2 regions of the Paraburkholderia sp. USG1 genome follow, and region 1 is predicted to be linked to the other one. Evidence: predicted binding sites of a transcription regulator. Region 1 holds the regulator's gene; the other holds the start of a gene.
The links. The regulator HrcA, encoded in region 1, represses chaperone genes, less so after heat shock. The targets are predictions, from matches to a motif close to TTAGCACTCNNNNNNNNNGAGTGCTAA.
Positions count from the first base shown of each region.

Region 1 (4,801 bases):
CAACGCGGCAATCCACGCCTGCGACGCATTCAGGCAGGCAATCCGATGGAAATCCTTGCCGCCCGCATGCAGGAATTCGTCGCGCACTTCCATGCCGATTTCCTCGATGGTTTCAAGGCAGTCGGCAGTGAAGCCCGGACAGAACACATCGGCGCGCCGCACGCCCGCCGCGCCCAATTCTTTGAGCGTGGGCGCCGTGTACGGCTGCAACCACTCGGCCTTGCCGAAACGCGACTGGAACGTAATGCGGCATTCCACCGGCGTCAGTTCGAGCGCCTGCATCAGCAGCGCGCCGGTTTGCTGGCATTGCTCGTGGTATGGGTCGCCGAGATCCAGCGTGCGTTTGGGCACGCCGTGAAAACTCAGCACCAGCTTGTCGCCCGCGGCGAAATCCGGCCGGCCGTGCTGATGCCAATATTGATGCACCTGCGCGGCAAGCGCCGCAATGTAGGCCGGATGATCGGCGTACTGGCGCACCGTGCGGATTTCCGGCTGATTGCGCATGCGTTTGAGCGCCGAAAAGGCGTCGTCGAAAGCGGTAGCGGTGGTGGACGACGAATACTGCGGATACATGGGCATGAGCAGCACGCGTTCGGCACCCGCCAGCTTGAGCTGGTTCAGCATGGCCGGAATACCCGGCGTGCCGTAGCGCATCGCGTAATCGACGAGCACCGTGTAGTCGTTCAGTTGCAGCAGATGGCGCAAGCCCTCCACCTGCTTCTCAGTATGGACGCGCAGCGGTGAACCTTCCGGCATCCACACCGCGGCGTACTTCTTGGCGGAAGCGACGCCCCGAAACGGCAGAATCAGCAAACGCAAGATGATCTGCCAGAGCAGCGCCGGAATTTCGACCACGCGCGGATCGGATAGAAACTGCGCGAGATAGCGGCGGACCGCACGCGGCGTCGGCGCGTCGGGTGTGCCGAGATTGATCAGCAGCACAGCGACACGGTGTGACGTGGCGTTCTGTGAAGGCCGCTCGAGGTCGAAGCGCATAGGCAGCAGAGGTAACCCGCTCAGGCGGAGTGTCGGTTCAGGTGAGAACCATTATAGCGGCGTGGTGCATGCACCGGTCCGCCGGACACCCCTGGCCATTCGGCCAATTGGCAAGCCGTGCGCCGTCACGCATTATTCGTGGCTGGAACAGCCAACACCGGAAGCCGAAGCTATTTACTGCTGGCTGAGGGTCAGCGAAAGCAGGCGCGCGGTAATGTCCACAATCGGAATCACGCGGTTGTAGGCCATGCGGGTCGGTCCGATCACGCCCAAGGTGCCGACGATCTTGCCGTTCACCTCGTAAGGCGCGGTGACCACGCTCATTTCCTCGATCGGCACGAGATTCGACTCGCCGCCAATGAAAATCTGCACGCCCGCCGCGTGACTCGACACGTCGAGCAACTGAAGGAGACTGGTCTTTTGGTCGAACACATCGAACAGCTTGCGCAAGCGCGCCATGTCCGACGAAAGGTCGGCCACTTCGAGCAGGTTGCGCTCGCCCGAAATCAGCACGGTTTCGCCCGTGTCGGCTTCGTCCGTACTGGCCGTGACGGCGGCATGCATCAGCGTGGTCATGTCGCCGCGCAGTTCGTCGATTTCTTCGCGCAGGCGGCGGCGCACGTCGTCGAACGAGAGGCCCGCGAAGTGTGCGTTGATGTAGTTGGAGGCCTCGACAAGTTGCGACGGCGAGAAATCGCGCTGGGTCGCCATGATGCGGTTCTGCACGTCGCCTTCCGGCGTGACGATGATCAGCAGAATGCGTTTGTCCGACAAGCGCATGAACTCGATCTGCTTGAACACATGGCTGCGCCGCGGCGTGAGCACCACGCCGGCGAACTGCGAGAGGTTGGACAGCACGCTGGCCGCCGCGGCGACGATTTTCTGCGGCTCGCCCGCCTGCAGCGTGGTCTTGACGGTACGCATCACCGCTTCTTCGTCAGCGGCGGACTCCACCGTCAGCATGGTGTCCACGAACAGACGATAGCCGCGCGGCGTGGGAATGCGGCCCGCGGAAGTATGCGGACTGATCACGAGCCCCAGATCCTCGAGGTCGGACATCACGTTGCGGATCGTTGCGGGACTGAGTTCGAGACCCGAATAGCGCGACAACGTGCGCGAGCCGACCGGCTGACCTTCGGCGATGTAGCGCTCGATCAGCGTTTTGAGGAGGGTTTGTGCGCGAGGATCTAGCATGACGGAAAATTTTAGCTCAATGGCACGACTACCGCGAGCGCTAGGGGCGCCCATCCCTGACGAACGCGCCGCCGCTTGCCGCTGCGGCACGTTGCCTCCGGCCCGGCACGTTGGCCGGCGTTCAGCCCGGCGCGTTGCGGACCACGTCGCGGGCCGCCTTCCGGGCGGCCCGGCTGCCGGCACCCCGCCGCACTTTAACCGGCGCGCATGTCATCAAGGCTTCACCATTCTAACGATAATCGCGAGACGCGCTGGCGGCCCGCGCACGTCGGCTCGCCACCGGGTCTGCCCACGGTTCTTTTCAGGCCCCACCTATGGTGTAATGCCGGCATGCAAGTGACCAGCCAGTTCAAGACCGTCGCGCTCGTCGGGCGCAACAATACGCCGGGTATCGCCGAGCCGTTGACCGCGCTCGCCTTGTGCATCGCGAAGCGCGGCTTCGAGGTCGTGTTCGAAGCCGATACCGCCGCCGAGATCGGCGTCACCGACTACCCGGCGCTGCGCCCCGCCGAGATCGGCGCGCGCGCCGACGTGGCCGTGGTGCTGGGCGGCGACGGCACCATGCTCGGCATCGGCCGTCAGCTCGCGCCGTACCGTACGCCTTTGATCGGCATCAACCACGGGCGGCTTGGCTTCATTACCGACATTCCGATCTCCGACATGCGCGAGATCGTGCCGCAAATGCTGGCCGGCAATTTCGAACGCGAAGAACGCGTGCTGCTCGAAGCGCGCATCATGCGCGACGGCAACCCGATCTATCACGCGCTGGCCTTCAACGACGTGGTGGTCAACCGCAGCGGTTTCTCAGGCATGGCGGAGCTGCATGTCTCGGTAGATGGCCGCTTCATGTACAACCAGCGCTCGGACGGCCTGATCGTGGCCACGCCCACCGGCTCTACCGCTTATGCGCTGTCGTCGCAAGGGCCGATTCTGCATCCGCAATTGCAGGGCATCGTGCTGGTGCCGATTGCTCCGCACGCGCTGTCGAACCGTCCGATCGTGCTGCCGGACGATTCCAAGGTGAGCATCCAGATCGTCTCGGGGCGCGAAGTGAACGTCAATTTCGACATGCAGTCGTTCACCTCGCTCGAACTGAGCGACACGATCGAAGTGCGCCGCTCGCGTCATACGGTGCCCATGCTGCATCCCGTCGGCTACAGCTATTTCGCCACGCTGCGCAAGAAGCTGCACTGGAACGAATACCCGTCGCACGAAGAAGACCCCAAGCCCTGAGCGGCGAGGCCACCGGAACGCGAACGCCGCCGCTGCCGAACCCTGACCACCAAGCTCATCAGACGACCTCCATGCTTCGCCACCTCTCGATACGCGACTTCGTCATCGTCGCCGCGCTCGATCTCGAATTCGACACCGGCTTCACTGTTTTTTCCGGCGAAACCGGCGCCGGCAAGTCGATCCTGATCGACGCGCTGGCGCTCGCGCTCGGCGCCCGTGCCGATGCGAACGTCGTGCGCACCGGCGAAAGCCGCGCGGACATCACGGCGGAATTCGAGACCCATGCGCAGGTCGAGCAATGGCTCGACGAGCAGGCGCTCGGCACGACGGGCAGCGACGGTCATCACGGCAGCACCGTGATGCTGCGGCGCGTGGTGGATGGCAACGGCCGCTCGCGGGCGTTCATCAACGGCACCGCGGCGACGCTCGCGCAGTTGCGCGAGGTCGGCGAGATGCTGGTGGATATTCACGGCCAGCACGCGCACCAGTTGCTGATGCGCCCTGACGCGCAACGCGAACTGTTCGACACTCACGCCGGACTGTCCGACACGGCGGCTACCGTCACGCGGGCATGGCGCACATGGCGCGAGAGGGTTCAGGCGGTCGAGCATGCGCAAACGCGTGACCGTGAGCTGCAACTGGAACGCGAGCGCCTCGCCTGGCAGCTCACCGAACTGGACAAACTCGCGCCGCAGCCCGGCGAGTGGGAAGAGGTCAATTCGGAGCACCGGCGGCTGTCGCATTCGGCCAATCTGATCGACGGCGTGCAAGGCGCACTCGGCGCGCTGTCCGAATCGGACGAGGCGATGATCACGCATCTGTCCTCGATCGTCTCGAAGGTGCGCGATCTGGCGGAGATCGATCCGGCCTTGAACGATGTACTCGCCGCGCTCGAACCGGCCGAAATCCAGTTGCAGGAAGCGGCCTATTCGCTGAGCCATTACGCGCAAAAGCTCGAACTCGATCCGGACCGGCTGGCGCAGGTCGAAAAGCGTCTGGACGCGTTGCATTCGGCCGCACGCAAATTCCGTCTGCAGCCGCAAACGCTGCCGGAGGAACACGAGGCGCGCCGCGCGCAACTGGCCGCGCTCGACGCGGCCGCCGACCTCGACAGCCTGCACGCCGCCGAAGCCAAAGCCAAAGAAAACTTCCTGACCGAGGCGAAGAAACTCTCGAAAGCGCGTGCCAAGGCCGGCAAGGCGCTGGGCGCGGCGGTCACCACGGGCATGCAGGAACTGTCAATGAAAGGCGGCAGCTTCGAAGTCGCGCTGGTGCCGCTGCCCGAAGGTGGCGCGCATGGGCTCGAACAGGTCGAGTTCCGCGTCGCCGGTCATGCCGGCGTGCCGCTGCGGCCACTCGCCAAAGTCGCCTCGGGCGG
Region 1 covers NZ_JAMWXW010000009.1:150,487-155,287, forward strand. The annotation lists gene hemH (ferrochelatase) at 1-996, opposite strand, end outside; gene hrcA (heat-inducible transcriptional repressor HrcA) at 1,171-2,190, opposite strand; gene NE850_RS14540 (NAD kinase) at 2,521-3,423, shown strand; gene recN (DNA repair protein RecN) at 3,495-4,801, shown strand, end outside.

Region 2 (4,801 bases), on a different contig from region 1:
AGCCATCGGATCATGGGGCTGACGGATACGCTGGGGTCGGCTATCGCCGCGTTGCTGGCCAACGGCCAGGATCCGGCTGAAGCCGTGCGCGAGGCGCAGGAATATCTGTATCAGGCCGTGCGTAACGCGTTCCGGCCGGGCATGGGCGCGTATATGCCAGACCGGTTCTTCTGGGCGCGCAGCAGCGACGACGAAACGCCGCCGGCGGCGGGCAAGGACGCAGCGCCAGGCGAAGCGCGGCACTGAGAGCTTGCACGAGGTGCGCCGGCCGCAGGAGTGCCGGCCGCGCCTTCTGATCCGGGCGCTTCAGCCTGCGGCGAGCGCCCACAAAAAAACCCGCAATGTCTGCGGGTTTTTTCTTTGGGAAGCACGCCTTTCAGCGCACTTCCCCATGTCTTCCCTCGCGAGCCTCGCGATGAGGCCCAACCCGGAATTACATGTCCATGCCCATGCCGCCCATGCCGCCGGGCATGCCGCCGGCCATCGGTGCATCTTCCTTCGGCAGTTCGCAAACAGCTGCGTCGGTGGTCAACAGCAGGCCAGCGACCGAAGCTGCGTTTTGCAGCGCCGTGCGCGTCACCTTCGTCGGGTCCACGACACCTGCGTCAACCAGGTCGACGTACTCGCCGGTTGCGGCGTTGTAGCCGTAGTTGCCCGTACCAGCAGCAACAGCTGCCACCACGACGCTGGCTTCTTCGCCACCGTTCGTGACGATCTGGCGCAGCGGCTCTTCCATCGCGCGCAGCACGATCTTGATACCTGCGTCCTGATCGGCATTAGCGCCCTTCAGGCCAGCGATTGCCGTACGTGCACGGATCAGTGCGACGCCGCCGCCAGCAACGATGCCTTCTTCCACAGCTGCGCGCGTTGCGTGCAGTGCGTCTTCGACACGTGCCTTCTTTTCCTTCATTTCGACTTCGGTCGCAGCACCGACCTTGATCACTGCAACGCCGCCAGCCAGCTTGGCCACGCGCTCTTGCAGCTTTTCACGGTCGTAGTCCGACGTAGCTTCTTCGATTTGCGTGCGAACTTGCTTCACACGTGCTTCGATGGTTGCAGCTTCGCCAGCGCCGTCGATGATCGTCGTGTTTTCCTTGCCCACTTCGATACGCTTCGCTTGGCCCAGTTCAGCCAGCGTTGCCTTTTCGAGCGTCAGACCGGTTTCTTCAGCGATAACTTGACCGCCGGTCAGGATCGCGATGTCTTCCAGCATGGCCTTACGACGATCGCCGAAGCCCGGAGCCTTGACAGCAACAGTCTTCAGGATGCCGCGGATGTTGTTCACAACCAGCGTAGCCAGCGCTTCGCCTTCGACGTCTTCTGCGATGATCAGCAGCGGACGGCCAGCCTTAGCGACTTGCTCGAGGACCGGGAGGAGGTCACGAATGTTCGAAACCTTCTTGTCGTGCAGCAGCACGAACGGGTTTTCGAGCACAGCGACTTGCTTGTCCGGGTTGTTGATGAAGTACGGCGACAGGTAGCCGCGGTCGAATTGCATACCTTCGACAACGTCCAGTTCGTCTTGCAACGACTTGCCGTCTTCAACGGTGATGACGCCTTCCTTGCCAACCTTGTCCATCGCTTCAGCGATACGGTCGCCGATCGACGAGTCGCTGTTTGCCGAGATCGAACCGACTTGAGCGATTTCCTTGTTGGTCGTGCAAGGCTTGCTGATCTTGCGCAGTTCTTCGATCGCTGCGAACACAGCCTTGTCGATACCGCGCTTCAGGTCCATCGGGTTCATGCCCGATGCAACGTACTTCATGCCTTCGCGGACGATCGACTGAGCCAGAACCGTTGCGGTCGTGGTGCCGTCACCTGCGTTGTCGCTGGTCTTGGAAGCAACTTCCTTGACCATTTGTGCGCCCATGTTCTGGAGCTTGTCTTTCAGTTCGATCTCTTTCGCGACCGAAACACCATCCTTCGTGACCGTCGGGCCGCCGAAGCTGCGTTCCAGGACAACGTTGCGACCCTTCGGGCCCAGCGTGACCTTCACAGCGTTCGCGAGGATGTTCACGCCTTCAACCATCTTGGCACGGGCGGAATCACCGAATACGACGTCTTTAGCTGCCATCTTCTAACTCCTTGAATTCTCTGGGATATGACCGGGAAAGTAGCGACTGGCGCTTACTTCTGCACCACGGCCATGATGTCTTCTTCGCGCATCACGAGCAGTTCGTTGCCGTCGACCTTGACGGTCTGGCCTGCATACTTGCCGAACAGGACGCGGTCACCAACTTTCACGTCGAGGGCGATTTGTGCGCCTTTGTCGTCACGCTTGCCCGGGCCGACTGCCAGAATTTCGCCTTGATCCGGCTTTTCTGCTGCGGCTTCGGGGATCACGATGCCCGACGCAGTCTTGGTTTCTTGATCCAGACGTTTGACGATCACGCGATCATGCAAAGGACGAAGGTTCATACATACTCCTCTCTTGATTGAGACTGAAGAACGCTGAGAAAACCCGGCTGGCTGAGCCAACCGGCGATGTTGTTAGCACTCTCGTGCAGCGAGTGCTAATTATATGGACGGGTGGTGACAAATTCAAGAAGGGATGAAGGCGGATTGTCGAGATTCGCTCAACTTTGAACTTTGTTCACTTAAGTTTGAACTCCCTGCCCGCATTGGAACGCGGCCACCGCAGATTATTCATAACAAAAACAAGAGATTGCAATCGGATCGTCACTTGCTGAGGCGCACGCTTGGAGCCGGCCACTGCAACCTTTCCAACCGCTGCTTGGGCGCACGTGACCGCGGTGCTCGCAATCCTAGGGAAATCCCTATCATCCTGTCGCTAACATAAATCGGTCGCCGATCAGATAGACACGCACCTTTTGCGTCGCGAACCAATCAAGCGTTTAGGTGAGCGCAGCCTTGAAGGCTCGCGGGTTGGCTTGATAGTACGCGGGCCACGTGGCGTGCAGGATCACAGCGTCAGGCTTTAGCGTGGTGAGCATGGCGGGTATCGCCTGCTGGTTAAGTGCACAGCGCTTGCGCGCGGGCGCGTAGCTGCACGGATAGCTGAGAAACGGCAGACAGCCATCCGCCACCGAGAGCACGCCGGCTTTGCCGTCGCGCTGCGCAAGGTCCGAGAGTCCTTCGGCCAGCGCCGCTGCGTGCGAATCGCCCAGCAGCAAGAACGTGCGCCGCGCGTCAGACTCGCCGAGCTCAAATAGCCCGTGGGCGCTACCGTCGATCGGAGCTGTATGTGTCATGCAGGAGCGGAAGATACCCCACGTCGCTGGAACCCGAGGAGACCAGTGTCACTACGCCGGGGAACCGCTGTGGCATGCCACCCGTCGCGACAATGACGACCGCAGTCAAAAGTGGCACCGTCGCGAGCCCCGATATCCAGGCAAGCCGTCTGGCAACGAGGCCGGCGGGCCGACGGAAGGGCAATTCGGCGAATCGCCATGAGGCGAGCCCGGTCGCAATGGAGAGCAACACGATCGTCGCGGCCCGATAGGCGACCGCATGCGAAGTAAAGTGAAAGAATCCGTAGTCAAGGAACACGATGATGGGCCGGTGCCACAGATAGATCGAATAGGATGCCTGGCCCAGCAGCCGGACCGGCGACAGCGTCAAAAACCAATGCAGCGGGCCCGGGGTCGGCACATTCGCGGATGAGGATCGCGGTCGCGATGCATGGCGCAAGCGCCGCCGCGCCAAGGAAGAGCGTCTCGCTGTCGTAGTGCAACACGCAAAATGCGATGGCGCCGACCGCGGCGGCAGCCAGGAGTCGCGAAAGCGCAGGCGGCAATTTGCGGGCGGGTACGAGGGGAATCAAACCACCAACAGCAAACTCCCACATGCGAGTAGGCAATAGATAAAACGCTGCCTCCAGCTTATAGAAGGCGAGCAGTACAGCGCAGAGGGCAAACGACGTGACCGCCATAAGCGCGAGCGTCGTCACGTCGCGAATCTTTAGACGGCGAAACATGATAAAGATGAACGGGTAGAGCAGATAAAACTGCCATTCGACGGCAAGCGACCACGTATGCAAGAGCGGGTTGTACGCGCGGGTCTGGAGAAAAATAGCTCGTCGCGCGGTAGAAAACGATGTTTGACATGAAGCCGATGCATGAGACGAGCCCGGGGAGCAACATATCCAAATGGACAGGCAAAAAGAGGAAAGATGCGACGATCCCGGTTGTGGCCGCGAGAGCGAGATAGGCCGGCACGATGCGGCGGAAGCGACTCGTGTAGAAACGGACGATCCCATTGCGGTCAAGGGACATCTTCAATACGATGCGAGTAATGAGGAATCCGGATATGACGAAAAATATGTCCACGCCGATAAAGCCGCCGGAGACCCCAAGCATGTCGGCATGATAGAGCAGTACCAGCGTCACCGCGACGAAGCGCAGGCCATCAATGTGGTCAATATATTCGCCGCTTTTCCCCGAAGAGCTCGGATTTTGCATCATGTTTTCGCCTCGACGTGTCACGGCCGCGATCGCGCCGGATGTTCGGTTGATTCGGACAGTCGCCACTCACGCAAATGATGCAGCGCAAACGAAAGTTACGCGCGACCATACCCTGGCAAGATTGGATCGAATCGCCTTCGGCCCAATTTGGCGGTCTAATGGCGTGTATCGCCGAATCGTCGAAGTCGGCCAGCTGAAGTTTCGCTACGCGTTAGTTAAAGCATGTTCGCAGTGTATGTTTAACGGCAGTACCCCAAATAGGTCGGTGAGCTGCGTTTTCCGCCGGCCTATCGCCTGAAAGTATGAAATATTGCAGAGTGCGAATCCATAATGGCGTCGGGCGGCACATGACTTACGGCCAGTGTCGAGCAAAGTAC
Region 2 covers NZ_JAMWXW010000041.1:40,719-45,519, forward strand. The annotation lists gene NE850_RS35295 (hydroxymethylpyrimidine/phosphomethylpyrimidine kinase) at 1-246, shown strand, start outside; gene groL (chaperonin GroEL) at 434-2,074, opposite strand; gene groES (co-chaperone GroES) at 2,128-2,418, opposite strand; gene NE850_RS35310 (SGNH hydrolase domain-containing protein) at 2,856-3,212, opposite strand; gene NE850_RS35315 (acyltransferase family protein) at 3,500-4,219, opposite strand; partial or broken gene NE850_RS39570 (acyltransferase family protein) at 4,176-4,424, opposite strand.
Region 2: groES (co-chaperone GroES) is a predicted target of HrcA. The motif match lies at 2,491-2,517, and genes of this name have one in related genera.